DNA from 4 places in the Paenibacillus sp. J5 genome. Region 1 is predicted to be linked to each of the others. Evidence: riboswitches for the same ligand, from Rfam matches in the RefSeq annotation. Region 1 holds a riboswitch; each other region holds the start of a gene.
What was found. A riboswitch is a leader RNA that binds a small molecule or an ion and turns the genes downstream of it on or off. The one in region 1 is predicted to bind cyclic di-AMP.
Positions count from the first base shown of each region.

Region 2: another riboswitch for cyclic di-AMP. It lies ahead of kimA (potassium transporter KimA); the one in region 1 lies ahead of ACY1JZ_RS02990 (adenine nucleotide alpha hydrolase family protein).
Region 3: another riboswitch for cyclic di-AMP. It lies ahead of ACY1JZ_RS25315 (resuscitation-promoting factor); the one in region 1 lies ahead of ACY1JZ_RS02990 (adenine nucleotide alpha hydrolase family protein).
Region 4: another riboswitch for cyclic di-AMP. It lies ahead of ACY1JZ_RS19595 (C40 family peptidase); the one in region 1 lies ahead of ACY1JZ_RS02990 (adenine nucleotide alpha hydrolase family protein).

Region 1 covers NZ_JBUEDD010000002.1:54,107-61,660, forward strand. Annotated here, with positions in the region: gene ACY1JZ_RS02975 (ATP-dependent DNA helicase) at 1-779, shown strand, start outside; gene ACY1JZ_RS02980 (hypothetical protein) at 840-1,001, shown strand; gene ACY1JZ_RS02985 (hypothetical protein) at 1,223-2,179, shown strand; gene ACY1JZ_RS02990 (adenine nucleotide alpha hydrolase family protein) at 2,284-2,742, opposite strand; cyclic di-AMP (ydaO/yuaA leader) riboswitch at 2,849-3,002, opposite strand; gene ACY1JZ_RS02995 (hypothetical protein) at 3,177-3,404, opposite strand; gene ACY1JZ_RS03000 (Na+/H+ antiporter subunit A) at 3,663-6,539, shown strand; gene ACY1JZ_RS03005 (Na(+)/H(+) antiporter subunit C) at 6,541-6,882, shown strand; gene ACY1JZ_RS03010 (Na+/H+ antiporter subunit D) at 6,875-7,554, shown strand, end outside.
Region 2 covers NZ_JBUEDD010000002.1:342,510-350,063, reverse strand. Annotated here, with positions in the region: gene ACY1JZ_RS04075 (sugar phosphate isomerase/epimerase family protein) at 1-847, opposite strand, end outside; gene kimA (potassium transporter KimA) at 1,150-2,967, opposite strand; cyclic di-AMP (ydaO/yuaA leader) riboswitch at 2,975-3,165, opposite strand; gene ACY1JZ_RS04065 (MFS transporter) at 3,338-4,534, opposite strand; gene ACY1JZ_RS04060 (LysR family transcriptional regulator) at 4,651-5,583, shown strand; gene ACY1JZ_RS04055 ((2Fe-2S)-binding protein) at 5,771-6,580, shown strand; gene ACY1JZ_RS04050 (MFS transporter) at 6,649-7,554, opposite strand, start outside.
Region 3 covers NZ_JBUEDD010000019.1:52,399-59,952, reverse strand. Annotated here, with positions in the region: gene ACY1JZ_RS25325 (HD domain-containing protein) at 1-1,119, shown strand, start outside; gene ACY1JZ_RS25320 (TatD family hydrolase) at 1,152-1,925, shown strand; cyclic di-AMP (ydaO/yuaA leader) riboswitch at 2,130-2,293, shown strand; gene ACY1JZ_RS25315 (resuscitation-promoting factor) at 2,534-3,685, shown strand; gene rnmV (ribonuclease M5) at 3,839-4,411, shown strand; gene rsmA (16S rRNA (adenine(1518)-N(6)/adenine(1519)-N(6))-dimethyltransferase RsmA) at 4,424-5,335, shown strand; gene yabG (sporulation peptidase YabG) at 5,395-6,291, shown strand; gene veg (biofilm formation stimulator Veg) at 6,592-6,864, shown strand; gene ACY1JZ_RS25290 (small, acid-soluble spore protein, alpha/beta type) at 7,044-7,229, shown strand; gene ispE (4-(cytidine 5'-diphospho)-2-C-methyl-D-erythritol kinase) at 7,367-7,554, shown strand, end outside.
Region 4 covers NZ_JBUEDD010000011.1:55,039-62,592, forward strand. Annotated here, with positions in the region: gene ACY1JZ_RS19565 (DUF4097 family beta strand repeat-containing protein) at 1-120, opposite strand, end outside; gene ACY1JZ_RS19570 (TetR/AcrR family transcriptional regulator) at 117-770, opposite strand; gene ACY1JZ_RS19575 (YwhD family protein) at 1,000-1,512, opposite strand; gene ACY1JZ_RS19580 (M1 family metallopeptidase) at 1,670-3,745, shown strand; gene ACY1JZ_RS19585 (hypothetical protein) at 3,756-4,577, shown strand; gene ACY1JZ_RS19590 (hypothetical protein) at 4,831-4,983, shown strand; cyclic di-AMP (ydaO/yuaA leader) riboswitch at 4,960-5,126, shown strand; gene ACY1JZ_RS19595 (C40 family peptidase) at 5,132-5,635, shown strand; gene ACY1JZ_RS19600 (cryptochrome/photolyase family protein) at 5,796-7,157, shown strand; gene ACY1JZ_RS19605 (RNA polymerase sigma factor) at 7,330-7,554, shown strand, end outside.

The DNA.
Region 1 (7,554 bases):
CGCTGTCCTTGTTCCAGCGGCCGGAACAGTTGATTGTGTGGCTGACGGATGGCGAGGATGGGCTGACACTGGTCATTATGCCCAAGCTGGTCAAAGAGGTGTTGCATGAGAAGGTGTTTGCCAAGCCGATGCCGATTGTGTTCTCCTCAGCGACCATGTCGGTGAACGGCTCATTTGACTATATTGCGCAAGGACTTGGTGTAACTAATTATCTTTCATTTTCGGTATCCTCTCCATACAACTATAAGGAACAGGTGCAGATTGAGCTTGTTCAGCAAGCATCCCTGGAGCATAAGCTGGATAAGGTGTATCAGCGGCTGGAAGCGGAGGATGGAGGCGGAGCCTTGCTCTTGTTCCCGTCTTTTGAGGAGCTGGGGCAGTTCAGACAGGCGCTTCGCGATTCACCGCTACGGACGGCACGGAACATATGGTTCGAAGGGACAGCCGAGATCAGCCATCTCATTCATGAATTCCAACAGGATGTACAGAGTGTATTATGTGCCGTCACCCTCTGGGAGGGGCTGGATATTCCAGGGCCGTCCTTGTCGCATGTCATGGTTTGGTCGCTGCCATTCCCGCCCCATGATGCTGTATTTGCCGCCCTTCGGCAAGAAGCGGACGATCCGTTTGAACAGGTGGATTTTCCATATATGTCACTAAGGCTCAAGCAGGGGATGGGAAGACTGATCCGTACACAATCGGACACAGGAACCATAACGATCTTTGGCGATGGCTGCGCTGAAGAAAGGTTGAAAGAACTAATCGCGAGATTTATGTAGACAATTACAACGGACAGGCAGGCTTATGGCACACCAAAAGAATATTATGATCAGAGTGGCATGACGGAGGCATTAAAGCTTACTTCGACTACAGGTATTTTTGCCTTTACGGGCATCGAGTCAGTGGGTCATCTGTTGTATGGAAGTGTGCCATCGGCAGGAGAAGAGGCATTGAAGCAGATTTTGATCGATGTGAAGCAACAGGTAAGCAAGTTGTTCTAACAACAGCCAGCTATAGGAGCAGCGAATCAAGCGCAGACGGCATCAAATCAAGGAAGCATATTTCTTTGATGCTCGTGTGCGCTGTTTGTCCTGTCAACAAGTTTATGCTTGGCGGAAACCTCGCACCCTCCCCGTTCGTCTACATGAATAGAACTTAAGGGCAGTCAATTATGATACTGCCAAGTTGGTACATATATTTAATTACGATAGGAGATGTAGTGATGAAGAAATGGCTTCTCGTATGCCTATTGACGCTTGTCCTTGCAGGCTGCACAAACGAGCCAAAGACCGAATCCATTGACACTGGGGGAGGCACGGTACCAATTGCCAATGAGCAGGGAACGCCCTCCCCTTCAGCAGAAGGCGGCGGTTTAACGGAGCCCGATACCGCGTCGTCAGATGAATTAGAGCAGGAGGATGACGTCCTATCGGAGGAAGAGCTGCAACAGGTAGCTTCATTCGGCTATGCGGACGAGACAGGACGATTGCTGCTCGTAGAGCCGGACCCTACGATGGAGGCGGTCAACCCGGCCACGATTACGCTGGCCATCGGTGAGGGAGGACAGCGTCTATCCGTCAAGCACGTCGGTACTCAGCAGAGGGATGATCAAGATAATGGTCGACAAACGGCCAATAATCTCAAGCATCGGGCGGGGGAATTGTTTGAAGTGGAGGACGGGGAGGCTGTGCCCAATGCTACGTACCTGCTGCTGGACGGAAAGGCATTGCCCCAATCTGCTGTGTTGAACGTACAGCCATTGACCGATCAGGCTGCAGAGCAGGAGAAGGTGCAGCAGATCGAAGCTGCCAAGTCACGCAAGGTGCAGCAGGCATGGAAGCTGGCCACCATTGATGAAGGCCAATCCTTGTATCTGATTCAATTCGAACGCGAACAGGACAGCATGCTGGCTAGCTTGGCCATAGAAACGAATGGACAGTTAATGTTCATGGATTACCCGGCCACATATGATGAGAACAGCACATGGAGAGTAGACGACGGTGGGGAGGTCACGCCTGACATGTTCTCTGTGCTGCTGGCAGCACGCACAGCCGAAGGGATGGTGATCGGAATTGAATGGTGGGGTTCCGAAGGCCAGATCGTAAAATTCCTGTCTCAGCGCGCCGGTCAGATCACCGAGCTTGAGCTCAGCTCTGGACGATATATGTCACCAGTATAAAGGGAAATGTCATGAGGAAAGTCCAGGAGCAGCCGGAAGCTGGATGAGCGGCTGCTCCTGTTCATTATGAAATAAAGCTAAATTTTGTATCTCCTGTTGGAGCACTAAGAAATGCCATTATGCTGGCGCAGCGCACCTGAATAATGAGCCGCCTCCTGTACTCGCTCTGAAGAGACGATGTGCAGATCCACATCTTCAACACAGCGAAGCAGCTCCTGAACGAATGAGCTTCGGGTCAGCATCTGCCAGCGGGACTGGACGGGTTGCCCGATGACCAGTTGGGTAATACCGAGATTTTTGGCTGTAGAGGCAACCAGCTCACATGCCTTGGCGTTTGGCTTCGTAATGACGGTGAGCTCCGCGCCCAGCTCCTCGCATTTGTTCTTCCATTGCTCCAAATAATATTGTTTGTCCGCATGCAGCTCATCATACGCAGCATCCACGATACTCAGCACATGCAGCGGCTTGCTCTGCAGCAGCTCGGACAGCTCGTGGCCGCGTTCAATTAATTGATGCCCGTTGGAATGGCAATGCACACACACCATAATTTTTTCATTTGTCATCTCGTTTTGATCTCCTGCCAATCAATTGTAATCTTCGCCCGGCAACGCAAAAAAGCCTGAGAGCAGAGAACTGCTCCCGGCTTGCAGCATCGCAAACAACCGGAAGATCATCTCTCTCATCCGCTTACGAGGTTAGCTGTCGGATTCGGGCATGAGAGTGCCCGTCTATTCTTGAACCAAGCGAATAGATTCACCCCTGAAGCACTAAGCTTCGTTGGTTCCCCCGCTCTCCCTGAAGGAAGATTAAGCGTCATATATGCGTTGACGTGTCGCCACTTATATTACGCCACTTGCGTGAAAAAGTAAATCTCCTGAAAGAGCAGTATTGGCCCGAAAAAGGCGATGTAAGTGAACTTAATTGATCTGCATTTATGTTTTCTGCCTCAAGCTCGTTTTATCTTCCTTATTGGAGATCAGGGCTAATCGGATGACCGTTAGCGTGGCGGCTTAATGATTCGCACATATTCTCTTGGCGCGAACGGTCGTCTGTCAGGCTCCGTCTCCTTCCGGGGTTGTGCGGCCAACTGCTGGGGCTCGCTATAGATGCCCGGGTTGGAGAAGCCCTCAGCTATAACTTGCGACTGACGGGGTTCAGCATGACCCCCTCCTGCGTAAATCCCTACCAAAAGCAACAGACTGCTGATGAGTTGGTGGTCTGGCATAGAGAATCCCTCCTAATGCTTACTACAAGGATGCCACGTTTGGTCGAGGGCTATACCTGTCTGCTCTTTACAAGCTGCGCCCGACTCGTTATACTGATAAGGATGGTTTTAGTACATTTGGACAAGCTTGAACAACTCGATCATAATTCAATACGTAATTCATGGAGGAGCCTGCCACAAGCGGGCTCTTTTTGTGTATTTTTGTACCTTTAATCAACAATAATGGATAATATTACTTATCCAAGAGGAGGATTGGACTTGTCTTTGCTGCACTTATCTATTCTACTGCCGCTCGCGGGCTCGGCGTGTGTCTTATTGACGCGAAAATGGCGGACACTTCCTCATGCCGGTTGGCTCGTATTCCCAATACCGCTGTTGCTATTTGTCTATTTTTGTTCACAAATAGCATCGGTTCAGAGTGCGCCGACTACAGCTTCTATACCATGGCTGCCCTTCATCGACATTTCGTTTGCTGTTTATCTTGATGGGCTGTCCCTACTTTTTTCGCTGCTCATCAGCGGAATCGGCGCGCTGGTTACGTTGTACTCTATCTTTTATATGGATCGCAACAAGGAGGATGTTCATTCCTTTTATTCGTATTTGCTGTTATTTATGGGTGCGATGTTAGGTGTGGTGCTGTCTGATAATTTGATGATTCTCTACGGATTTTGGGAGCTGACGAGTATCGCTTCCTTTCTGCTGATCGGCTTCTGGCATCACCGCGACCGATCCCGCTATGGAGCGCAGAAGTCGCTGCTGATTACGGTATTTGGCGGTCTGGCGATGTTCGCCGGGTTTGTGCTGCTGTATGTGATGGCTGGCACGTTCAGCGTCCGCGAGATCATCGCTCAGCTTGGCTCGCTGCAGGGGGATGCCCTGTTTGTGCCTTCCCTGGTGCTCGTGCTGCTCGGCGCATGTACCAAGTCTGCCCAATTTCCGTTCCATATCTGGCTGCCGGACGCGATGGAGGCGCCGACGCCGGTTAGTGCCTATCTCCACTCGGCCACGATGGTCAAGGCAGGGCTATATCTGGTTGCCCGTCTCAGCCCGATCTATGCCGCGGAGGCGCTCTGGTTCTGGATCGTCACCACAACGGGGATGATCACGCTCATCCACGGCTCGTATCAGGCGATCAAGCAGAAGGACTTGAAGGCCATGCTCGCTTTCTCGACCATCAGCCAGCTCGGACTTGTCATGTGCCTGCTTGGCCTCGGATCAGCCTCGGCCTTCTTCGCAGATACTGCGACCGCGCTATTCTTCGCCAAGGCCACGACAGCGGGCCTGCTACATCTGTTGAACCATGCGCTGTTCAAGGGAGCGCTGTTCATGGTCGTCGGTATCATCGATCATGAGACCGGCACACGAGATGTACGCAAGCTAGGCGGCTTAATGACGATCATGCCGGTCACCTTCACGGTGGCGCTGCTCGGGACAGCATCTATGGCGGGCTTGCCTCCGCTGGGGGGATTTATAAGCAAGGAGATGTTCTTCACCTCTGTGCTGCAGATTCAGCAGCTCGGGCTGTGGAATATAAAGGGGTGGGGGCTGATCATTCCGGTGATCGCCTGGGTGGCCAGTGTGTTCACCTTCACCTATAGCATGCTCCTGCTCGTGAACACCTTCGGGGGGAAGCTGAAGCCGGACAAGCTGGAGACGCAGCCGCACGAGGCGCCAGCCGGCATGCTGGCTGCCCCGGTCATCCTCGGTCTGCTCGCCCTCATGGCAGGCTTGTTCCCGAATGTGCTGGGCGGGTCGCTTGTGGCACCGGCGATGGCTGCGATTCATCCGTACCTGCTGGCGGCAGGCGAGCAATATGAGGTGCAACTGTCACTGTGGCATGGCCTGACCGCAGAGGTGTGGATGACACTTGGTGTAGTTGCGGCAGGCTCGGCAATCGTCTGGCTGTATCGGAGAAGGCGGCTTGAGTATAAGGAGTGGACGCTGCTTCTCGATCTGAACCGAGGGTATGATAAGGGGCTGGAGCGCTTGCATTCCGCTTCAAGCAAGGTCACCGGCCTCTATATGACCGGCTCGCTGCGGGCGTACTTGCTCTACATTTTCCTATTCATTGCTGCATCGCTTGGCATCACCATGCTAGCTACCTATGGGCTGCCACGGCAGATGGATGATCTGGCTCCGATCTCAATCTATGAAGCAGCCGTTGCGATCGGCCTTGCGCTGCTTGCGCTGGCGATTCCGCTGCTTCGCGGTCGTGTTGCCGCTATCTTGGCAACGGGCGGGGTAGGATACCTGGTTACACTGTTGTTCGTGCTCTACCGCGCTCCCGATCTGGCCTTGACACAGATGATCATTGAGACCGTGTCGGTCGCTTTATTCTTGCTCTGCTTCTATCACCTGCCCAAGCGCAGCATGGAGAAGCCAACAAGGAGCTTCAGGTTCACCAATGCGCTTATTGCAGGAGCGGTAGGGCTAATCGTCACCTTGCTGGCGATTGGCGCGAGCGATGCGCGTCCTTTCGCATCGATCTCGGAATTTTTCATTGCGGAGAGCTACCGACTCGCTGGCGGGAGCAATATGGTCAATGTCATTTTGGTCGATTTTCGCGGCTTTGATACGATGCTGGAGATTACGGTGCTTGGCATTGCCTCGCTCGGTATCTACGCGATGATCCGGCTGCGTCTCGACGAGCAGAGAGCCGCTGGCACGGTGGGACAGAGCGGGAATGGAGCAGGGCGGTATATTCGATTGCCCGACCGATCCAATGATGTGATTTTGAAGACGGTCTCCAAGGTAGCCATTTTTATTATTGTTGCCTTCTCTCTATACCTGTTCTTCGCGGGGCATAACAGTCCGGGAGGCGGCTTTATCGGGGGCCTGATGACCTCGGCGGCTATCGTGCTGCTGGCACTTGCCTTCGGACTGGATGTCATCGAGCAGGTGCTGCCGATCGATTTTACGCGCCTGACGGCGGCGGGGCTGCTCATCGCCGTCTTAACCGGAGCGGGCTCGTTCCTGCTGGGCGCTCCGTTCCTCAGTCATGCCTTTGGCCATTTCTACTTGCCGCTGCTCGGGGATACGGAGCTGGCGACCGCCGTAATATTTGATCTGGGCGTCTATCTCGCTGTCGTAGGCGTGACGATGACCATTATATTATCAATCGGGAGGGAGAAATAAGATGGAACTGCTCATGGCTCTCGTAATTGGCGTTCTGTTCGCAGTAGCGGTCTATCTTATGCTATCCAGAACATTGCTGCGGATCATTATCGGCACGGTAATCTTGTCTCATGGGGTTCACCTGCTGCTCATGACCATGTCACGCCTGAAGCGTGGCGCGGCCCCCATCCTGGAGGAGGGCAATCTGGCCTATACAGATCCGCTGCCGCAGGCACTGATCCTGACCTCGATCGTGATCAGCTTCGGCGTTACCGCGTTTATGCTGGTGCTGGCCTATCGCGCCTATCAATCGCTTGGCACCGATCAGATGGATGAGCTGAAAGGGGAGAAGGAGCATGAATAATGGACTTGTCCTCCCATTGCTGCTGCCGCTGCTGACCGCGATCCTGCTCATCCTCTGCCGTCAGCATCTGAAGCTGCAGCGAATCATTAGCGCTGTAGGCGCCGCGCTGGGTCTAGGTGCGGCGTGCCTGCTGATCTGGCAAGTGAATAAGCATGGCATTCAGACGCTCTATATGGGCGGCTGGGCGCCGCCTTTCGGAATTGTATTTGTTGCTGATATGCTGGCGGCCTTGCTCGTGCTTGTAACATCGCTCATAAGCCTAGCCTGTCTCATCTTCTCCTTCCACAGCATCGGGCGCAAACGTGAGGAAATGTATTATTATCCGCTGTTTCAGTTTTTGTTAACGGGCATCAACGGCTCCTTTTTGACAGGCGATCTATTCAATCTGTTCGTATGCTTTGAGGTGATGCTGATTGCCTCCTATGCACTGCTTGTGCTTGGCGGCACCAGGCTGCAATTGCGCGAGACATTAAAATATGTCATCGTCAACATCTTGTCCTCCGCACTATTCGTAGCGGCCATGGCCTACTTGTATAGTGTAGTCGGGACGCTGAACATGGCGCATCTATCCCAGCGTGTCGCCGAGGTCGGTCAAGGGGGGATGCTGACGACCATCGCGGTGCTGCTGCTGATCGTCTTCTCGCTGAAGGCGGGGCTATTCCTGTTCTTCTG
Region 2 (7,554 bases), 290 kb from region 1:
TTTCGCTTAGCAGCTTCTTGATCGCGTGTACAGCCACAGCGAACCGCTTGGCAGATCCCTCTGGCAGCGCGTACCCTGGAGAATCCGCTTCCAATCTGGAGAAATCCGAATAGGACCACAGATGCGGCTCCAGGGACAGGAAGCCATCGTAACCGCTTGCGGATAGTCGCTGCAATATTTCTCTGACATGGCCGTCGCCGTCCCCGGCTGGCACGACGGAGCCGTTCGTGCGCAGGGCGTCCTTAACATGGATATAGGCAATATGCTTCTCCAGCAGCTCATACGCGTCAGGGTAATTGACGACGCCGCATTGGACGAAGTTGGCGAAGTCGAAGATGAGCTGCACCTGATCGCTCTGCAGTGATTGCACAAGATCAAGACAGCGTTCGGGGGTGTCGCCGTAGATGCCATGCTCATTCTCATGCAGCAGCACCAATCCACTGCCCGCTGCCGCCTGGACGAATTGGCTCCAGCGAGCGATCACCTCATCACGATAGTCTTCCGGGGCCTCTCCCTTGGGAATATAAAAGCTGAACATACGGATATAACGGCACTCCAGCAGCCTTGCGAGCTCTACAGTATGCTTGAACTGTTCAAGATGAGGCCCGAATTCGTCCGTGATGCCAATCTTGCCTGTAGGGGAGCCTAAGGCGGATAGCCTGAAGCCTCTTGCATCCAGAGCGCGCTTAATTTCTCTGGCTTCGTCTAATGTGTAGTCTACAATCAGCCTGCCGCCCACCCCGCGCATTTCAATATGCTTGATGCCGTGCTGTTCCAATACATCCATCTGAGTGTTCAGATCGGTATCGATCTCATCTGCGAAAGCGGATAATATAAATCGACTCATAGCATCCCTCTTCTCCTCATATTCATGTTGGGTTCCATTGCCGTTGAACCTCGGGAATCACTGCGGACTCTTCCATCATAAAATTGAGCGACAAGGATGTCTATGTAAAAACACAACATCATTTGCACTAATTGAATACGTTCTCAAAATAGGGAATGAATTCTAAGCTTCAGTGTAATTAGGAAGGAGAGGCGCATTCTTCTCCCTGTGCAGGGCAAGCCTGGGTAGCGTTCCATGAGCCGGAAAGCTAAGCCAGGCTGCGCCCGAAGCATGGAGGATCAGCAATGAACGTGGCCGCGCCGCTACCGCTTCAAATGATAGGGCACCGTCGTGACCACAATATCCTGCTGCCGGAACAGTTGCGCCCGCAGGAGCAGGCTGGTCTGATTATGGAGCATGGCATGCCACCAACTGCGCGTAATGAATTGTGGAATCAGCACAGTCACGGGGCCATGCTCCGGCGATTTGGCTTCCACCGTGTGAATAAACTTGAGCAGCGGGCGAATGACGCTCCGGTAGCTGGAGCGGATAACGACGAGTCTGACGCCGGGATTCCATTGCTCCCATTTGCGTTCCATCGCCTCAAGCTCCTCATCACTAAAGCCGACATAGACGGCGACCACCTGATCGCTTAACGAACGGGCATAGCTGAGCGAATGCATGACAACCCGCGTAATGCCGGCAACAGGAACAATGATCGTTCCCTTGGCTATATACGGCTTCTCCTTCTCAGGCTCGATGCGTAGCTCCTCGGCTATGTTGCTGTAGTGCTGGTGAATACGATAGAACAACAGGATGACAAGCGGCAAGAACACAAACACGACCCAAACCTGGCTCCACTTGGTGAAGATGAAGATGAGCGTAATGAACAAGGTCGTCAGCATCCCGATCGTATTCATGATCAGCTTGGGTACCCAGCCAGCCGGCTTCAGGCGAAGCCATCTTACGATCATCCCGAGCTGTGACAGGGTGAATGGAATGAATACGCCGACGGCATAGAGCGGGATCAAGCCCTCTGTCTCTCCTCCAAACGCGAGGATGAGTGCGGCGGACAGGACGCCCAGGAACACGATGCCGTTCGAGAACCCGAGTCGGTCGCCGCGCACTGTGAATGCCCGCGGCATATATTTATCCTTGGCCAGCATGTAGGCCAGGAGCGGGAAGGCAGAATAGGCGGTATTGGCAGCCATAAACAAGATAAGGGCCGTCACGCCCTGAATCATATAATAGAAGATATTGCGCCCAAGCACCGCCTCTGCGATCTGCGAGACGACCGTAGATTTGGCATTGGGGACAATGCCGTAGCCGTAGGCGAGCAGCGTGATCCCCATAAACATCGCACCCAGCAGCACGCCCATCATAACGAGAGTGGTCGATGCGTTGCGGGGCGCAGGCTCGCGAAAATGCGGCACCGCATTGGACATCGCTTCGACGCCGGTCAGAGCCGAGCAGCCCGAGCTGAACGCCTTCAGCAGCAGGAAGAGTGTGACGCCATGCAGCGCAGCTCCAGCTCCAGATGATGCTGAGTGCATATCCCCACTTAGAAAACGAATCGCTCCGGTCACAAGGAGGGCGAAGATGGCGATGACGAACAGGTAGACAGGGATAGCCAGCACGCTGGCAGATTCTGTTACACCGCGCAGATTCATGATGGTAAGAAATCCGATCATGATCAGCGCGATCCCCACTCGGTCATCATGCAGCGCGGGAAAGGCGGAGACGATCGCATCGGTCCCCGCTGACGAGCTCACGGCGACAGTCAAGATGTAATCGACGAGCAGCGAGCCGCCCGCGAGCAGGCCAGTTGCCGTGCCCAGATTGTCTTTGGCAACGATATACGCACCGCCTCCAGTCGGATAAGCGGCGATCGTCTGGCGGTAAGACAGGATGAGAATCAGCAGCAGCCCAAGCACTGCGACAGCGATCGGCAGCGAGTACCAGAGTGCGGCAGTTCCAGCCAGCAGCAGCACGAGCAGAATCTGCTCCGTGCCGTAAGCGACCGAAGACAGGGCATCGGACGAGAGGACGGCCAGCGCCTTCAGCTTGCCGAGCTTTTCATTGGCCAGGGCGCTGCTTTTCATCGGTCGTCCGATAAACAGCCGTTTCAATTGAGTAACCATCGGTATTTCTTCCTCTCTTGACGCTTACGGGGTTAGCTGACGGATTCGGGCCTGAGGAGGCAGCCCTACGCCACGGCTTGCGCCTGACGATTCACCCCATAGGCATGAATGCAGAGCGTTTCCTCAATCGCGCTCGCATCGCTTGCCTGTTCGGTTCCCCCGCTCCTGCATGATTGCAGGACTCAGCGTTCTTGCAATATATGTTACGAGATGAATGATACGCCTTGTGAGCAATAACTGTAAAGGTTCGGGAAGGGGTGAAAACGGCTGAAAAAGCGAATTTAATGCGAAGAAATCGGTTACAACGGGGGAGCGCCGCTGGCGCGCTTGCATTTGGTTGCAATCTCGCCAGCTTTTGCGCTTGCTGCTGCTATGCTTGTTGTGTGCTGCGATGCTTCTCTGGCTGCTTGCTGCCAATTCGAAGCTGAATCACAATCATCACGATGACCAGGATTGCCAGACCATAGATGGCAGACGTATAGCCTCCGAATCTGTCGTGCATCACGCCGACAAACAGCGGCCCGAGTGAGGCAATCATGTAGCCGCCAGATTGGGTCATGGCAGACAGTGAGCTTGCTTCCTCCGCATCGGCCGCCTCATCGATCGGCAGCATCAGAGCGATCGGGAACAGTCCTCCAGCACCTAGCCCCAGCACGATGGCAATCAGCCATGGCGATGCGTGCAGCAGCAGAAGCAGCAGACCGATCAGCTCCAGGAGCGAGCAGGCAACGAGCCATACGCCACGGCGCTGATAGCGGCTGATGAGGAGTGGCATGAGCAGGCTCATCGGAATCTGCACCACGGTGAATAGCGTCAGCACCGAGCCGGCTGTCTGCCTGCTGGCGCCCATCTCCTCCACGATCGGTGCGAGCCATGCCGTCATCGAATAGAAGATGACAGCCATCAGCCCGAAGAAGCCCGTCAGCAGCCAGGCGCGCTTGCTGCGCAGCGGCAGTCCGGCACGCTTGGCTTGCGGCGTCGTCTGCACAGCGGGCTCATCCGAGCCAGCTACCCGCTGCTTCGGCTTGATCGGCCGCCACCAGAATAGAAGAGCGGCGAAGGCGAGCACCGACCAGGAGGCAGCGGATGCCTGCCAGGAATCATTGAGGGCGGATTGCAGCGGCACAGCCAGCGCGGCGCCGAGTCCCGCTCCGATGACCAGTGACATTGAATAGACACCGACGATAGCGGTGGGATTGTCAAAATGGCGCTTGACGAAGCCGGATAGCAGCGGTCCTGTAATCGCGATGCCGATCCCGGCGACAAGAGCGGTTAGCAGCAGCATCCAGCCCGTGGAGGCGACGAATCTCGCCGCGGTAGCGCCGCCGATGAGCAGCAGGCAGCAGGCTACCGTCCGCTCCAAGCCGAAGCGGGAGCTGAGCTTTACGGCTGCAGGGGCGAAAAAGCCCATGCACAGTACAGGAAGCGAGGTCAGCAGGCTGGCGAGTGCTCCACTCATGCCAAGCGACTCGCGGATCGTTTCGAGCAGCGGCGAGACAGATGAAATGGCCGGACGAAGATTCAGTGAAGCAAGGAATAAGGCGGTTAGCAAAAATAGAAAACGCATGGCTGTCTCATCTCCATATGATGTATTGCATCGCATCCGTTTATCCGCACAACACTGGCTGTGCGATGGATACTGTAGCATCTTCAAGTGTATAGGGAAGAATATGATTGATCAATATGATTATTTCTATTATTATCATAGATACAATCAATGATTCGGAGGGGATGAGCTTGGAAATTCGCCAGCTCCGTTACTTTATGGCTGTATGCGAGGAGATGCACTTCACGAAGGCCGCGGACAAGATCGGCATCTCCCAGCCGACGCTAAGCCAGCAGATACGAGCATTGGAGGATGAGCTGAACATCCCGCTGTTTGATCGGCTAGGCAAAAGGATTGCCCTGACAGAGGCAGGCAAGCTGCTGCTGCTATACAGTACCCAGATTGAGCGCAACCTTCAGAATGCGCAGGAGGCCATTGCAGAGCTGCGGCAGATGCAGCGCGGTGTGTTGCGAATCGCTGTGCTGCCGTCCGATCTGGACTATCGGATTACCGAGCTGCTGACGACATATCACAGGGAATATCCGACCATCAAGCTCCAGGTGATCGCCTCAGTCGAGATTGTGCAGCAGGTGCTGGACAATGAGGTCGATCTGGGAATCAGCCTGGAGGGAGAGCCGGATGAGAGGCTCGTAAGCATCCCGCTATGCAGGGAGGACTATGTGCTGGTCGTCTCTGAGGGCCATCCGCTGTATGGCAGACAGCAGCCGATTATGCTGGAGGAGCTGAGGACACTACCAACGATTATGTATCCGCAAGGGTATATCGGTCGTGACATTGTCGAGCAATATACACGTCGACGCGGCTTCTTGCTCAACACACAGATGGAGACGACCTCGGCAACCTCGGTGCTTAGTCTCGTCAAGGCGAACCAGGGGGCGACCATCCAGCCTTGGCCGCTTATCGTTCAGATGGGCGATCCTGCGTTGCACTGTGTTCCCATAATTGAGGAGACGCCTTGTCGGAAGCTGGAGATTATCCATCGTTCAGATCGTTATATGGGGCAGGCAGCGAGGCAGTTCATGCAGCGTGTGATCCGCTTCTTTACGTAAAGAGGCAGACTATTGACAACGAAATTAATAATCGTTATCATTAAGCGAGCAGATGGAAAGGATTGCTTGCGCTCGAATTCGTTTCGGCGCGAAACGAAGCTATGCCAGCCCAAGCCAGTACCCGGTTGAACATGTCGACCGGGGATTCGTGCTGAGCTTGAAGCTGCTGGCATGAGGGGGGACATCGATGAATGAAGGATTGGATTGGACGCTGATTGAGCAAAACTTAAATATATCGCCTACAGGTGCTGCTGAGCCCCTCGCGGAATTACCGGCAGCCATGCTGCTGGATCATGAGCAAGCCAGAACGATGCTGGAGCAGGCCGGTGCTGCTGTCCGTGCTGACGGGCTCGTACTGCCGGCTTCCTTTGCCGGGTTAAGCGTGTATTACTTGTTCGCCGCATCGATAATAATGATGGCGCAGAGCAACCGCCTGCCGGATCTATCAATGAATAATCTGACCCTTCAACTCGAACGCTATGGAGATGATCATGCTAATCTTCGCTATGTTGTTCATCGGCCATCTGGACAAGAGCTGCCGGAGGAACCGGAGGCGATGGAGGCGTTCGTGGAACAGGAGGTTACAAAGTATATTCAGGAGGTTATGGTACCGCTGGTTGAAGGGATAGCCGAGGCAGCAGGAGTCAAGAGCGCCATGATCTGGAACCAGTTCAGCGGTCAGTATACGTATCTGAAGAAGTTGTTCTTCATGCAAGTCCAGGATGCTCAGGCGCAGGCGCGCTTCGAGCGAATCTATGATCTGATTCTGAATCGGGTGTCGCCAGAGGTGTTCGGTCGCCGCAGACACCCATTTGTTCACAAGCCACGCTACATCGACAATCCTGCGAACCCGGAGGAGAAGTGGATGATTCGTTCCTCCTGCTGCATGTACTACGCAAGAGAGAACGGCCGCAAATGCTTCACCTGCCCGAAGATGACGCCTTCTGAGCTGGAGGAACGCAAGCAGGAGCTGCTTGCTTCTGCAAGTAGACATTAGGGCAGACATACGAAACCCCCGTTTATGGCGATCAGCCGTGAACGGGGGTTTCGCTATGTGTCTTCAGATCAACTGCGAACGGGTGAGTGCTGCTGTTGCCGCTGCACTAGGCGATAGAACAGGGAGACGATGAGAGATAGCAGACTCACGCCAGCCATGCCCCAAAATAGCAGGGTGAATGCACCCGGCAGCTCGGCTGGCGAATATGCGCCAAGCACGCTGCTGCTCAACGCCACGCTGAAGGCGCCGCTGAAGAACTGCAGCAGTTGGAACAGTCCCATCCCCGATCCGATATGCTCGCTCGGAAGCACCCTTGACAGTTCATTGGACACACTGGCATTGAGAGCGGAGAAGCTGATGATCAATAGGGAGTAAAAGAGCATAATGGCATAGTGCGACAGGTTGCCAAGCAGTGCGAACAGTACACCGGCTGCCAGCAGCAGCCACGGCGCCACGCGGAACAACGGCTCATTGCCGAAGCGATCGATGGCTCGTCCGATGTAATTGGCGGCGAGCATGGACAGCAGGGCGCCAGGAAATAGTACAAAGCCAGATTCATTCGGTGTCAGGTGAAATACATGCGACAGCAACTGCGGCAGCAAAAACAGAGCGGCAAAATTGTTGATGTAGGCCGTTATGCCCAGCAGCGTTAGCAGCAGGTATGGGCGATTGCGCAGCAGCACCGGTTGAACAAACGGATGCGCTGTTCGGCGGATGCGGAGCCAAAAGAACGCCAGGGCGGCAATACCCAGGGCAAGCACAGCAGCCAAGCGGCTCGTCAGGAACAGCAGCAGTCCAGTCGAGCCGATGCCGAGCAGCACCGCTCCCGGCCAGTCGAAGCTTCCCTTGCGCGGCTGCTCCTGCGGCAGCAGCTTCAGAAAGACCGGAATGAACAGCAGGGAAATGCCGGTGATTAGAAACAGCGTGTTCCAGCCCAGATATTGTGTAATGGCTCCGCCAGCCACCGGGCCAAG
Region 3 (7,554 bases), on a different contig from region 1:
CGTTTCTCCCATTCGCTGGGTGTATATGAGATTACCCGCAAGATCATTTCACAATTTGAACGCAACGGGTATGCCGATTGGCCGCGCGAGGAAAAGTACGTATCCCTCTGTGCAGCACTGCTCCATGATCTGGGACATGGCCCTTTCTCCCATTCCATTGAGCAGGTCTTCGATCTGCACCATGAGGGCTGGACATGTCGATTCCTGCTGGAGGATACGGAGGTCAATCGCGTGCTGCGGCGTGTGTCGGAGGATCTCCCCGAGCGGGTGGCCGCTGTCATCCGCAAGACCTATGACAAGCCAATCGTCATCAGTCTCGTATCCAGCCAGATGGATGCGGATCGAATGGATTATTTGCTGCGGGATGCTTATTTTACCGGGGTCAACTACGGCACGTTCGATCTGGAGCGCATCTTGCGTGTGCTGCGGCCTCATCAAGGGAAGATCGTCGTGAAGGAAAGCGGCATGCATGCTGTTGAAGATTATTTGATGTCCCGGTACCAGATGTACTGGCAGGTGTACTTCCATCCGGTCACTCGCAGCTCTGAGATTATATTGCGTCAAATATTCAGGCGGGCGAAGGAGCTGTACCACGAAGGCTATCGCTTCACCTATCTGCCGCGTCCCATGCAGCGGCTGCTCATGGACGAGCTGTCACTACAGGATTATTTCCTGTTGGACGAGGCGATGGCGCAGACGGCATTCATACAGTGGACGGAGGAGGCAGATCATCTGCTGTCCGATCTATGCCTTCGTTTCCTTCATCGGCGATTGTATAAATATATAACCATGGATCAAGAGGATGAAGCATTGTGGCATGAGATTCGCTGTGATTTTGCCGCTGCCGGATTGCGGCCGGAGTATCATCTGGAGATTGACTTCCCGTTCGATCTGCCCTACGATGTGTACCAGCCTGGCAAGGCAGAGGGGGAGGAGAAGCCGCCTATCCTGCTCTTGGGTATGAATCATCAATTGTCTGAAATATCGGGGAAGTCTGACATTATTCGGTCTATTACAGGGCTTCATCTTGGAAAATATCACCTATATTACCCGGACGATCTGCTACGTGCCCATGCGAACAAGCTCCGTCCCTCCATTCGCGAGTTGTTCGGTGTATAGCTTGTATTTATAGAAGAAAAGGGGTTTTAACTTTGTTGATTGATACACATGCGCATCTGGATTCCGCCCGTTTCGACAATGATCGTGAGCTCGTCCTGCAACGAGCCAAAGAAGCCGGAGTGGAGCGAATATTAAATGTTGGATTTAACCGGGAGACCATCCCTTCGACAATATCTCTAGCAGAAGCCCATGATTCGATCTATGCGATTGTCGGATGGCATCCAGTTGACAGTATTGATATGCAGCCCCAGGATTTGGACTGGATTCGAGAGCTATCGAGTCATCCGAAAGTAGTAGCAATTGGTGAAATTGGATTGGATTATCACTGGGATACGTCCCCAAAGGACGTGCAGCATCGTGTATTTAGAGAGCAGATAAGATTGGCAAAGGAGGTAAATAAACCAATCGTTATTCATAATCGCGATGCCCATGAAGACATTGTGCGCATCCTGAAGGAGGAGCGCGCGGATGAGGTCGGAGGGGTCATGCACTGCTTCTCTGGAAGCTGGGAAACAGCCAAATTATGTCTGGATATGAACTTCTATATTTCCTTCGGCGGACCGGTGACATTCAAGAATGCAAGGGTACCCAAAGAGGTCATGGAAAGGGTTCCAATCGATCGTATATTGATTGAGACAGACGCTCCTTATCTCGCCCCTCATCCGTACCGCGGCAAGCGCAATGAATCGGCTTATGTACGTATGGTGGCGGAGGCCGCAGCAGAAATTAAAGGGATAACTTTGGAAGAGATTGCTAAAATTACGACCCGAAATGCAGAGCTTTGTTTTCGTCTACCTCAAAAATAGAAAAGAATCTGAGAAATAAAGACCTATGGGGTGATAAAACTCAATTTGTTCGGTGAATTTGCATTAATATTGCGAGTTTTTCCTGAAAATTCGTTTAAATCGCATTTTTAATGATCTTTACAATGGGCCACGAAAGAGGGTATGATTTTTCTCAGAGCTTGAATATGTATTGGATTTCCAATTTTGCTTAATTCCTTTGTTCGGTCTTACGGCGTGTCCGAAATCGTGCAAAGGAAGCGGGGGAACCATTGTTGTTCAGGGGTGAATTTGGTACGTGTCCGGAAACCTTCGCATCCGGTTCGAACCGATAGGGCGACTCTCTTGCCCGAACCCGTCAGCTAACCTCGTCAGCATGTAAGAGAGAGATCAACCTCGTGCCCACAATCCATGGTGAATACAACTTGCCTGGAAGCCACGAAACAGATCCTCTGTCGCGGGCTTCTTTTTATTTTTGAATATCTATTCAGAGGGCGACATAGGGTTAATCATGGAGGTGGGGAATCGGCGAGCTACTAGGAATGCGTGCTTGCACGCTAATCTACAATAGTCGCGTCATTTGAGATCATGCGTAACAGTTGACGGCGGGGCTATGAAGGAGGACCGAGGAAGTGGGCATGTTCCAACTCAAGGATACCCATGATAAACGATCATCCAGCATGTCTTTCGCATTGCGATGGAAGCATGAAAATTTGCGTTTGATTGTTCTAAGTGCTATTATCTCAATCGCTATGACTTTCATGTTACTGGTGTTGCTGTACGGTACGGCTTACAAGAGCGTATCGCTCGTAGTCAATGGACAAGAAACCGTTGTTTCGACGAAACAGTGGGTCCTGCAGCGCCTGTTGGATGAACAAGCTATTACAGTCGGGGAACACGACAAAATCTCGATGCCGCTTGATGCGGACATCAAGGACGGGGCCCGGATTGTAATTGACCAGGCTATACCGGTGACGGTTAGGGCAGACGGTACAACGAAGACATTCTACACCACAGAAAGAACCGTGAAAGCGGCGATCGAGGATTTGAATATTTCGCTTTCAGACGACGATAAGATCATGCCTGCCTTGACAGAAGAGCTAGAGGCTAATGAGACCGTATCGATCGTTCGTGTAGATAAACAGGTTGCCAAGACAGAGCAGTCGGTGCCGTTCGAAGTGGTGAAGAAGAATGATCCGACGCTCGAGGAAGGCAAGGAGAAGGTCGTACAGGCCGGCAAGGAAGGTCTGCTCGTGGAACAATACGAGAAGGTCTATGAGGATGGTCAGCTCGTATCAGAGAAGCTGGTTACGAAGACCATCGAGTCGAAGAGCGTTGATCAGATCATCGCCATCGGCACGAAGAAGAAGCCGGAGGTTATGGTTGCTTCCGCGGACGCAGGTACTGGCGCAGCGCAGACCGTAACCAAGTCAGGCGTTACCTTCAAGGCGAAGAAGGTGCTCAAGAGTGTAACACTGACCGCTTATTCGGCGGGTGTAGCTTCGACGGGCAAGGATGAGAGCCACCCGCTGTATGGCATTACAGCCTCGGGAGCGACGGTGCAGGAGGGACAGACGATTGCTGTCGATCCTGATGTCATTCCCATGGGCTGGTGGGTATACATCGAAGGGGTGGGCTTCCGCCGGGCAGAGGATACCGGAGGAGCTATTAAGGGCAACAAGATCGATGTTTACTTCGATAGTGAGTCCCATGTGAAGAAGTTCGGTCGCAAAAAAGGGCATACCGTGTATGTGATTGGCCCTAACAAGCCCAAATCGAGTTAATACCGGCGGTGCCTCAAGCTCTGCAAGACTTTTTATTGACTGTGCTCTAATCATATCGTAATTTCGATGCAAATATGTCATGATAAGAAGAGGCGATGCCTCTTCTTTTTTTGATTGATAATTAAAGCTTAGACGGACAGAGGGAAGGTTCAAATGATTAAGGAAGTTATCGTTGTAGAGGGCAAGGATGATACGATTGCGATAAAACGAGCGGTCGAAGCCGATACGATCGAAACGGGCGGCTCTGCGATCGGGGAGGCTGTGCTGCGTCGAATCGAGCTGGCTATGGAGCGGCGGGGGATCATTATCTTCACCGATCCCGACCATGCCGGAGAGCGTATCCGCAAGATCGTAGCGGCCCGGGTACCAGGCTGCAAGCACGCCTTTCTCGCGCAGGAGGAGGCGCTGTACAAAGGGGATATTGGCGTGGAGAACGCCTCGCCTGAGGCAATCGTGCGTGCGCTCAGCAATGTTCGGACAGAATATACGGAGCAGATGCAGCCGTCCACGCCGCAGATCGAGTGGAGTGATCTGGTGGACGCCGGTCTGCTCGTTCACCCGGATGCGGCGCGCAGAAGGCTGCTGATGGGCAATCTGCTTGGCATCGGATATGCCAACGGCAAGCAGTTCTTCAAGCGATGCACCATGTTCCGCATCTCGGCAGAGGAATTTGGCGCTGCGCTGGCACAGATGGAGGAGACGCTGGGGCAATCAGAACAGGATTAAGGGGAGACAGGGATGAGCAAGCAGGTGGGACAGGATGCTGCGCTTCAGGTGGCTACACCGAAGCGGACGAAGGAGATTATTGCAAGGCACGGATTCTCGTTCAAGAAGAGTCTGGGGCAAAACTTCTTGATCGATCAAAATATTCTCGATAAAATCGTGGCGGCTGCTGAATTGGACAAGACCAAGGGGGCGCTGGAGATCGGGCCTGGCATCGGCGCGTTGACCCAGAAGCTGGCCGATGCGGCCAAGGTAGTGACAGCGGTCGAGATTGATAACCGTCTGATTCCGATTCTCTCGGAGGTGCTGGAGGGCCAATCTCATGTGGAGGTCGTCCATGGCGATGTGCTGAAGCTGGATCTGCGGGCGCTGATGGAGCGGCGCTATGCAGATACGACGGGGGTCAGCGTAGTCGCCAACCTCCCGTATTATGTGACGACGCCGATCCTGATGAAGCTGCTTGAGGAGCGGCTGCCGCTTGAGCATATCGTGGTGATGATTCAGAAGGAGGTGGCCGAGCGGATGGCCGCACGGCCAGGAGGCAAGACCTATGGGAGTCTCAGCGTGGCGGTGCAATATTATTGCGAGCCGGAGCTTGTCTGTACGGTGCCGCATACGGTATTCATCCCGCAGCCCAACGTAGACTCGGCTGTCATCAAGCTGTCGCTGCGCAGCGCGCCGCCCGTACAGGTCAGTGACGAAGCGTTCTTCTTCCGCGTCGTGCAGGGGAGCTTTGCGCAGCGTCGCAAGACGCTCAGCAATAATCTGGGCGCGCTCGTGGGCAAGGAGCATCGCGAGGCGCTCCAGCAATTACTCAACGGCTGCGGAGTGGACCCTGGACGCCGCGGCGAGACGTTGAGTCTGGAGGAGTTCGCGCGCATCAGCGAGGCGCTGCTGGAGAGCGGTCTTGTTGCACAGATCAATTAATATTTAAGATCACCAATCCGGCTATTTGCCCATAGGATAGACGAAGAGGTGATCTATTCATGAAGCCAGGCGATCTGGTCGTGCGCCATTCCTACGGCGGCGATGTGTTGTTCCGTATCGAAGCTGTTCGTAATGCGTCCGCGATATTGAGGGGGGCGGATTACCGTCTGCTGGCGGACGCCCCGATGAAGGATTTGTCGATTGTAACCCACCCTGAACTGACGGATGCATCCAAGCAGGTTCGCATTAAGGAAGCCCAGACAACAGACCGGATACAGCAGCAGCAGCTTCATCAGCAGATGAGCTGGATTGACCGTCAGAGCCAGCCGGGACAGCCCTCCTATTTTGAGGTGCCAGGTGTGGTGCTGCATCTCGATGGCGATGCCAATTATATGAAGAAGAGCATGCAGCTCTATTCGACGATGCGCGTGCCTGCGCATGGCATCTATGTGCATGAATCGCGTATGGCGGAGATGGTTCATCGTCTGCTGCCGCAGGTGAAGCCGGACATTATCGTCATTACCGGTCATGACGGCGTATTGAAGCATCGCAACCCGCAGAGCGGATATTACAGCCTGGGCGGCTACAAAAACTCCCAAAATTTTGTTAATGCCGTGCAGGTTGCCCGGGATTATGAGAAAAGCATGGATGGACTCATCGTGATTGCAGGTGCCTGTCAATCCCATTACGAGGCATTGCTGCATGCGGGAGCGAACTTTGCCAGCTCGCCTGGCCGTATCCTGATCCATGCACTCGATCCGGTCTATGTGGCGATCAAGGCGAGCTATACGCCGTTCAAGGATACGATCAATCTGCCGGAAGTGATTAGCGGAACCATCAGCGGCATGGATGGCGTAGGCGGCATTGAGACACGTGGTCGATACCGGTTGGGACTGCCCCGTCCCAAGGCGCAATCGCAGCCGGCGGCAATGCCTTATTCAAGCATGCAGGCATAGTAAGAGGGCTGCATTCGACCTGCTGCCGGCTGAGCTGGGTTGTCTGTAGCCCAAGCAGCAGAAGAGTTAGCTTTCCTGGGACGAGGAGCTCGTTTCGGGAGAGCTTTTTGCTATGCGTGTTCAAGCGCGCCGATGGAATCTTGTTCTGGGTTGGCGTCTGCTTCATTTTCATTGGTATCGCAAGAAAAAATAAAAAAAGTTCATTGACAAAAACTTTAGAATACTGCTATAATATTTCCTTCGTTTGACAAGCCCCCTCTTTTTGGGTATAATGAATAAGGAAAGAGGTGGTTGTACACAATGGCAAAAAACGCGCTGTTGGAAATCAAACGCAGTTTGGAAGTCCATGTCGGGTCAAAGATCAGCCTTCGTGCTAATGGTGGCCGAAAGAAGACCATTGAACGTACCGGTGTGTTGGAAGAAATCTACCCCTCTGTTTTTATCGTCAAGCTAGACCAGGATCAGCATGCCTTCAAGAGAGTGTCCTACAGCTACGCAGATATTCTGACGGAGTCTGTCGAGGTAACGGTATGTAACGATGATGGACAAGTCAAGATCAGCTACCTGCAATAACATAATGCCTGCTATCGACAGTACAGAGTTATTTCCTCTGTACTGTGTTTTTTTTGTATATAGGGGTTTGGAGGGCAAAGCTGATGTCCATTGCGAATAGCGGAGGAGGACACAGCGCATTCTAAGCCTGAGCGCAACTGTGCTGAATTATTGCGCCGGAGAGGAGGGCTTGATTCCTGATGAGCAGAAGAAGGCGTTCTGTCATGTCGGAGAACCTGAAGTATGAGCTGGCGAAGGAGCTTGGCTTTTACGATACCGTTCAGAAGGAAGGCTGGGGAAGCATCCGCGCCAAGGATGCCGGCAATATGGTCAAACGCGCCATCGAGCTTGCAGAGCAGGCGGCATCCAGAACACCCCGGCCGTAATAAGGCCCCATACCTTGCTGTAAGCTTGAAAGCTAGGATGGACCCGCTCAGTATGCTGAGGGAATCCATCTTAGCTTTTCTTGTGCCCTTTTGTTATAATATGTGAAGTTGTAATTGATGACGAGCGGGTGACAAACATGAAGATTTATGAAAAAGCTCCAGCAAAGATTAACTTGCTGCTCGATGTGCTGCGCAAGCGTGAGGACGGCTTCCATGAGGTCGAGATGATTATGACGATGGTCGATCTCGCAGATCGGCTGGAGATGGAAGAGCTGCCACGGGATACGATCATTATATCGAGCCAGGCAGGCTACATCCCCCTGGA
Region 4 (7,554 bases), on a different contig from region 1:
CTCTAGACATGCCCCCTCTGCTGGGAGGATGGACACTTCGCCTGTCAGCCATGACAGCTCCAACTGGTCGATCTGCTCGAAGCGGCATTCCTTGCGTATCATCTGTGCAGCATCCTTCATGTGGCGTATCCCCCCATAGCTCGATGTCGCTCCAGCATGCGAGCGATCAGCGCATCGCTCATCACATCAGCCCCCATCCCCTTCATCAGCTCCTGCAGGAAGACAAGCCGCCGCTCGGTATCCTGCTCCTGTCGTTGGAACAGCACCGGATTGGCCCATATATTCATCAGCAGCATGAAGACCTCTGCACATGCTTCCGGGAATGGGCAATGCAATGAGCCGTCCCGATTCCCCTCTTCAATCAGCCCAGCGATAATCCGGGCATCCTGCATCACGCCTTGCTTCATCCCGGACACAACAAATGAAGGCTGATGAATCTGCGCGCCCAATACCGCATCCAGCGCATGCGTCTTGTCGTCGGCCAGCAGACCCTCCAGCAGCAACACCATACGTTCACGTGCTGTCGGAGCCTGAAGCTCGCGCACAAGCTGCTCCAGCAGCGCCGCCGAAGCATCAAATTGCCGCTGCATGACCGCCGCCAGCAAGTCCTCCTTCGACTTGAAGTGATGGTAGATCGCTCCCTTGGACATGCCGAGCGCGGCGATAATATCCTGTATACTCGTCTTCTCGTACCCCTTCTCCGTAAATAGCCTTGCCGACACATCCAAGATGTGCTCCAGCGTCTGCTCCGGAAACTTGTTTCGTGCCATCTCGTCACTCCCATTCATACCGACCGTTGGTATGAATAATAGTTGCATATTCCCAGCCGCTATGTCAACCCGGTGTGCGACGAGCGGTGACTGCACGCCATCTCAGGGTCTGCTCTTTCTGTCAAACAAGCCGTGATCGCCGCCATCTGGCAGCTATCACGGCTATGCCTGTCCTATCACCTGTGTTCAGCCCGGTGCATCCGCCGTATCTGGCAGATGATGACGCTGATCAGCCCCCGAGCGCCTCCTGGAGCGCTGCAGAGCGGCTCCACCACTCCTCGTTATGCTTCATCAGCAGATCACGCAGCAGTCCCTGCTCCTTATCGCCGAGGTTATCCACGAGAATGCGACGCTTGATCGCATAGTCGAGACGATTGACATGATCAGCGAGAATCTTCCAGCCGCGGCGCGCCTCGGAATCAATCCACATCTCGCATGCAGTCGCACCGGCATAGTAGGAGCCTTCTTCTGTACGATCAACAGCTACCCAGACGATCCAGCACTGCCGTCCATTCGGAACGTCCTCACGGTTGGTGCTGAACTTGATGCCGCGCTCCACCTTGCTCTTCGCATGCATCGCGCCAATATCGATGTAAGCTTCATCGCCATCTATTATAATGCAGGATACCGAATTCAGATCGATCGAGCCTGCGCCAAAGCCCTTATGCTCCTTCTTGCTGACGACATTGAGCGCCAGTGACTTCTTCTCCTTCTTCTCCGGCTGGTTGCCTTGCTCCGTCATAACAGACACACCCTTCCCCTTGCATTGTATATGCCACTGCGGTTCCTGAATGTCCAGGCCGCAGGCTGTCCTCACAATAATTCCATTTTAGCTAATATTCCGTGAAAAGCCAACATATACATGCTGTAGATGCTTGTCAACGGGAGGTAATAGACGAATGATCCCACGCCGAACCAAAGGAATAGTAGCCGCCATCCTGATGGCCATACTCATCGGAGCTTCACTCCAGCAGGGGTTTGGCGACGCCTGGCAGTCTGCCTATACGTATGCCTTCGCGCCCGCAGCCCCGCCCGCCTCAAGCCTTGCCGACAGCACCATGCTCCACCCGAAGCCTGAGCTTCTCCCGGCCGCAGCCAAGCCGGAGCCTGCCCCACCTGCCTCCCGTATGGCTGAAGCCACGGTTACCGAGCAGCCCGTGCCCCCGCCCAAGCCGGAGCCGCTGAGCACTCGCGTTGCAGAGTATCATATTAATGTGCATTTGCACAACGATGAGAAGCTGCTGCATGGGCAGCAGACCGTCACCTGGACGAATCCGGGCAAGCGGGAGGTGTCCGAGCTGTATTTCCATCTGTATCCGAATGCCTTTGAATCTCCACGAACGACCTTCATGCGCGAGTCGGGCGGCAAGCTGCGGCAGGACAAGGCAACCGCTGGCAGCTATGGCTTCATGAAGCTGGAATCGCTGACGACGACCGAGGGCGAGAGCCTGCTCCCCCGCCTTCACTATGTACAGCCCGACGATGGCAATGAGCAGGATCGTACCCTGGCGAAGCTGCGGCTGCCGGAGCCAGTGCCTCCAGGCGCCTCCATTACGCTGAGCCTTGGCTTTCAGGTGAAGCTCCCGCAGGTCTTTGCCCGTATGGGCTATGCGGGCGACTTCATTATGGCTGGTCAATGGTTCCCCAAGCTAGCCAAATTCGAGACAGCCGGTACGCGCGGACGCGCTCAAGAGGGTTGGAATATTCATCAGTATCACGGCAATTCGGAGTTTTATAGCGATTTTGGCATCTATAACGTCAAGATTAGTGTGCCTTCCGGTTATACCGTGGCCGCCACCGGATTTCCCAGTCAGCCGGCGACCGATGACGGGAAGACCAAAACCTACCAATTCTATGCAGATGATGTGCATGACTTTGCCTGGGCGGCCTCGCCGGACTTCATCTATGCCGAGGAGCCGTATTCTGCTCCGGGCGTACCTGGCGTCCGAATCAAGCTCTATCTCGACCCGCTGCACGAGAATCTCAAGGACCGCTACCTGCATGCCGCCAAGTCGGCGCTGGCCAAGTATGCCCAGTGGTATGGCGAATACCCGTACTCCACCCTGTCGATCGTCGTCCCCCCCAAGGGAGGCAACGGCGCTGGCGGTATGGAGTATCCGACGCTCGTCACCGCCTTTGAGGCCGACACCGACAACCCCGGCTATGAGCTGGAGCGGGTGATTGTTCATGAGATCGGCCATCAGTACTGGTATGGGATGGTGGCCACCAATGAATTCGAAGAGGCATGGCTGGATGAAGGCTTGACCTCCTACTCCGAGGATAAGGTCATGGAGAGTGAATATGGCGTTGCCCCACAGCATTTGGTCGAGGCCAGCTACCTGACCCATCCGGCCCCGCTCAAGCTGCTCTCATGGTCCTACCGCGATCATGAGCATTATGCGGAAAATGTATACATGCGAGCCAAGCTGGTGCTGGTCGATATAGAGAAGCAGGTTGGCGAGAAGACGATGCGCAAAATAATGCGAACCTATTTTCAAAAATACAAATTCAAGCACCCGTCTACAGCCGACTTTCAGAAAACCCTTGAACAGGTTACACGCAAGAAATGGGATGATTATTTCCGCCAATACGTCTATGGCAGCCTGACCGCAGATTTCTCGGTGGAATCGATCGAGGTACGGCCTGCCGAGCAGCAGCGCACTGACATGTATGAATCCATCGTCGTCATTCGCAAAAACGGCGGCGATTACGGAGAAATCCCTATTCTATTCCAGTTCAAGGACGGGACGGCGCTCTCGAAGGCCTGGGATGGCGCAAGTAGCCACATTCAATTCAAGCTGCTGCATACCGCGCCGCTCGCCTTCGCTGTCGTTGACCCGCAGCACACGATGGTCTTGGACAATAAGCGTATCAATAATTTCCTGAAGTCCGAGGTGCTGGAGTCTTCGAGCACCCGCTGGAATCTGGGCATCGTCAAAGTGATCGAGGGGCTGCTAGGCTCCTTGAGCTGGTGAGGTGAGAGAGATGAAACAGCATTTGCTGCAAGGCTGGAGACTGTCGCTGAAGCATTTCCCTGTCATTATTATGCTGTTCCTGTATCAGTTGCTGTGGGGCTTCTTCCTCTACCGCGCTGTACAATCTGTAGTCATCCCCCTGCTCAAGCGGTACCCGGACTCGATGTCGGACAACAGCTCCGTCCGTCTGTTTCTGCTGGAGGCGCAGTTCCAACTAACCAAGACCGAGATCATCGAGCCCTATCTATGGATGCTGGTCGGGCTGCTGGCCGCGCGTATGCTGCTCACACCATTCATTCAGGCCGGGCTCGCCTACTCGCTGCACCATACATGCGATGACCGGGGCACGCACTTTCTTCGGGGCATCCGCCGAGTCTGGAAGCCCATGATGGCGCTCTATGCCGCGGAGATGGCGTTGCTGCTTGCCCCGGTATGGTGGCTGCTGCCGGTCGCCTCCCGACTGCTGCATACGAGCGGCTCTGGCGAACAACTGCTGCTGAACGCTCTGCCCTATCTATGCGGCTGGCTCTTGTGGGGCGGGTTGCTCCATCTGCTGTTCCGCGCCGCGCAGTTCGGCATCGTCGCCCGCAGAGGCTGGAGCGCATCGATAACCTCCGCCCTGCAGTCGCTGCTGCCACTGGCAGCTATCTCGCTTGCTCTGCTGGGAGTAAGCCTGCTGCTGTCGCTGGTTGCCTCCGCTGTATCGATGATCTGGGCGGGCCTGCTCGCCTTAATCCTTCACCAGGCCTTCTATCTGATTCGGTCGCTGCTCAAGGTGTGGACGATGGCTTCCCAATATCAGGCGTGGCAGAGCCGTCAGCACAGCGAGTAACACGTTAAGAAGGACGGATGTCTAACCGATCGCAAATGAATAAGTTGGATGAAAAACGATCGTTTTTCATCCAACTTTTTTGCATTCTCCCGGAGGGTGACAGAGCAGCGCGATTCGACAAATTTCGCGCGGCGGGCGAATCAACCACGATGATGCCAAATCACTGATTGCTGGCGGCATAATACGTCAAATAGCCGCAATAAGTTGCAGGAAAAATGTGAACATTGTGTGAACAAAGCAGGAAAAGTGGCGATTGAAGCGAATACATAGCGAGTACATAAGTGCAGATGGTCCGTTCTTCATTCACATCAGTCATCTGTACCTCTGCACGCCTGGCGTGGGCGAGCCGCAGCGCAATGTTGCCTTGCAGCCCGCCCCGCCGACTAACACATTGCCGAATCCCTGATGAACCGGTCAGGGAGCGGGGGAACCACTCTGGGTGAATTGATCCCGACCAGCAAGAGAAGATAGAGCGCTGGCCTGAGGGTATCATAGGGAGCCTTCGACCGAACCCCACAGCTAACCTCGCAGGCATCGGAAGGAGTTTTTTTGTTTTGAAGAAAGCCGTTCTGTCCCTGCTAGCTCTGCTCGTCCTTATGTCCTTCTCGGCAGGCTCCGCATTTGCAAACTCCAAGATGGATGATGCGATTGACGAACTGATCGGTACACCTTACAAGTACGGCGGCACGACAACCAAAGGGTTCGACTGCTCCGGCTTTACTTCGTATGTGTTCAAACAGTTCAAGCTTGATCTGCCACGTTCCTCGTCCTCCCAAGCTCAGATCGGGAAGAAAGTGGACAAGGATGATCTGAGAGCTGGCGACCTCGTATTCTTCAACACAAGCGGAAAAGGCATTTCCCATGTAGGAATTTATGTAGGAGACGGCAAGTTCGCCCACTCCTCGTCCAGCAAAGGTGTAACCATCAGCAAGCTGAGCGAATCCTACTATGTCAAGCGTTACGTGACCGCGCGCCGCGTGATGGACACTGATACGTTTGAAAAATATGCTGACGAGCCTTCGGATGAAGTGCTTGACACCAGCGGAGATACGGACTAATTCTTTGCATTGTTTATATTGAAACCGCAGCAGCCTCAGGCTTTGCGGTTTTCTTTTTGTGTGCGAACGCACCCTATAGGCGGTTAGCTATATCGCGGCTGCCCGCTCTCACCGCGCCTGCAGCCATCAGGCACCATCTTAACCAGGAGGAGCAACGCTCATGTATGTATTTATCCACCGCAAGGATCTGCGAACCTACGATCTGCGCGCCTTCGACGCTCTTCATCGCCGCGGACTTCCCGGCATTCATCTGCTCATCCTCGACCCGCAATTGCTCACCGCCGAGCGGCTGGTGGCACATAGTGGGCAGCAGTTTCTGGAGCACGCCGTCCTGCTGGAGCATGCCTATGCCCAGGCGGGACAGACACTGCACCTACTCTGGGGACAGCCAAGCGCAGTCGCCGCTGCCGTAATGGATGCTTACCCTGTTCAAGGCCTCGTCGCACATGCTGACTATACACCCTACGCCAGGCAACGGGATGCCGCCCTGACGCAGGCGGCAACCATCCGTTCGATTCCCGCTGTTTTTCTGGATGACCTGCCGCTTGCGCCACTGTCTCAGTTGCAGGACTATGCGGGACGCAGCGAGCCATACAAGGTGTTCACTCCCTTTTACCGCAAGTGGAGCAGCTTCATGCAGCAGCATTATCCGGGGCGAGCGCGCATCACGGTGAAGCAGTTGCATACGGTTGCTGAGCTGGAGGCCAGTGTGCTGGAGGCCTTCGGCTTGCCCGCTCCCATTCAGGCTGCCTGCTCTGCAGCCAGGCAGCGCGTCATGGCAGGCGGCCGGACAGTATGCAGCGGAGCACAGGCTCTGCAGAGCTTCATCCACGAGCGGCTGCATCGCTATGACCAGAGCCGGGATGCCTTCGCCGAGCCAGGCACTAGCGGCATCTCCCGCTATGTGAACAGCGGGGCTCTCTCCGTCCGCGAGGCCTATGAGGCAGCGTCTCTGCAGCCTGGCGGAGAAGCGTGGATTCGCCAATTGGCATGGCGTGATTTTTATCTGTATCAGGCGATTCATAATGAGCGATTTTTCACAATAGAGCAGCAGTATGACTTCTCCGCACTGCAGGAGACGCACTTTGCTGCCTGGTCGCAAGGCAGGACAGGCATCCCGATCATCGATGCCGCTATGGCGCAGCTAAATCAGACGGGCGAGATGCCTAATCGTCTCCGCATGGTGACGGCGATGTTTCTGACGAAGAACCTGCTCTGTCCCTTTACACTTGGGGAACAGTATTTCCGCTTGCAGTTGTCGGATTACGACCATATCCTCAACCGCGGGGGCTGGCTGTGGAGCTCCTCCCTTGGCTACGATGCGGCTCCCTACTTCCGCATTATGAACCCAAGCTCTCAATCTGCCGCCCATGACCCGCATGGCCACTACATCCGCCGCTGGCTGCCCGAGCTTGGCCACTTGTCTGACCGTGAGATTCATCTTCCCAGGCCCGATGCAATCGTTGACTTGAAGGCATCTCGGGCGCGCGCCATGGAGGTATACCGCTTCATGCTTCAGTAGCTTGGCGCCTCTCGAAGATGGATGGAACGCCTCCTTCCTTATTTTGAATTTGCTGCCTGTTAGCCTATAATCAGTACAGGGGCAAGCGGCATTGCCAGAGGTACGCTCCATTTCATTCTTCATAATTGAACCGAGAAGACGAATACATCGTCTATAGATAGAGGTGGCCGTGTTGAGTTCCGATACCCAATTTGATTACTTAAAAGCGCTGAACGATAGTGAAGACAAGACCGAGATTCTTAACGAGCTGATGACCGCCTACGGCAAGGATGTCTGGAACTACGCCTACAGCATGACCCGCAAATGGGAGGTTGCCGACGATATTACACAGGAGGTATTTATCAAGGTATTCAAAAACCTCTTCACCTTCCGCAGCGAGGCCTCCATCAAAACATGG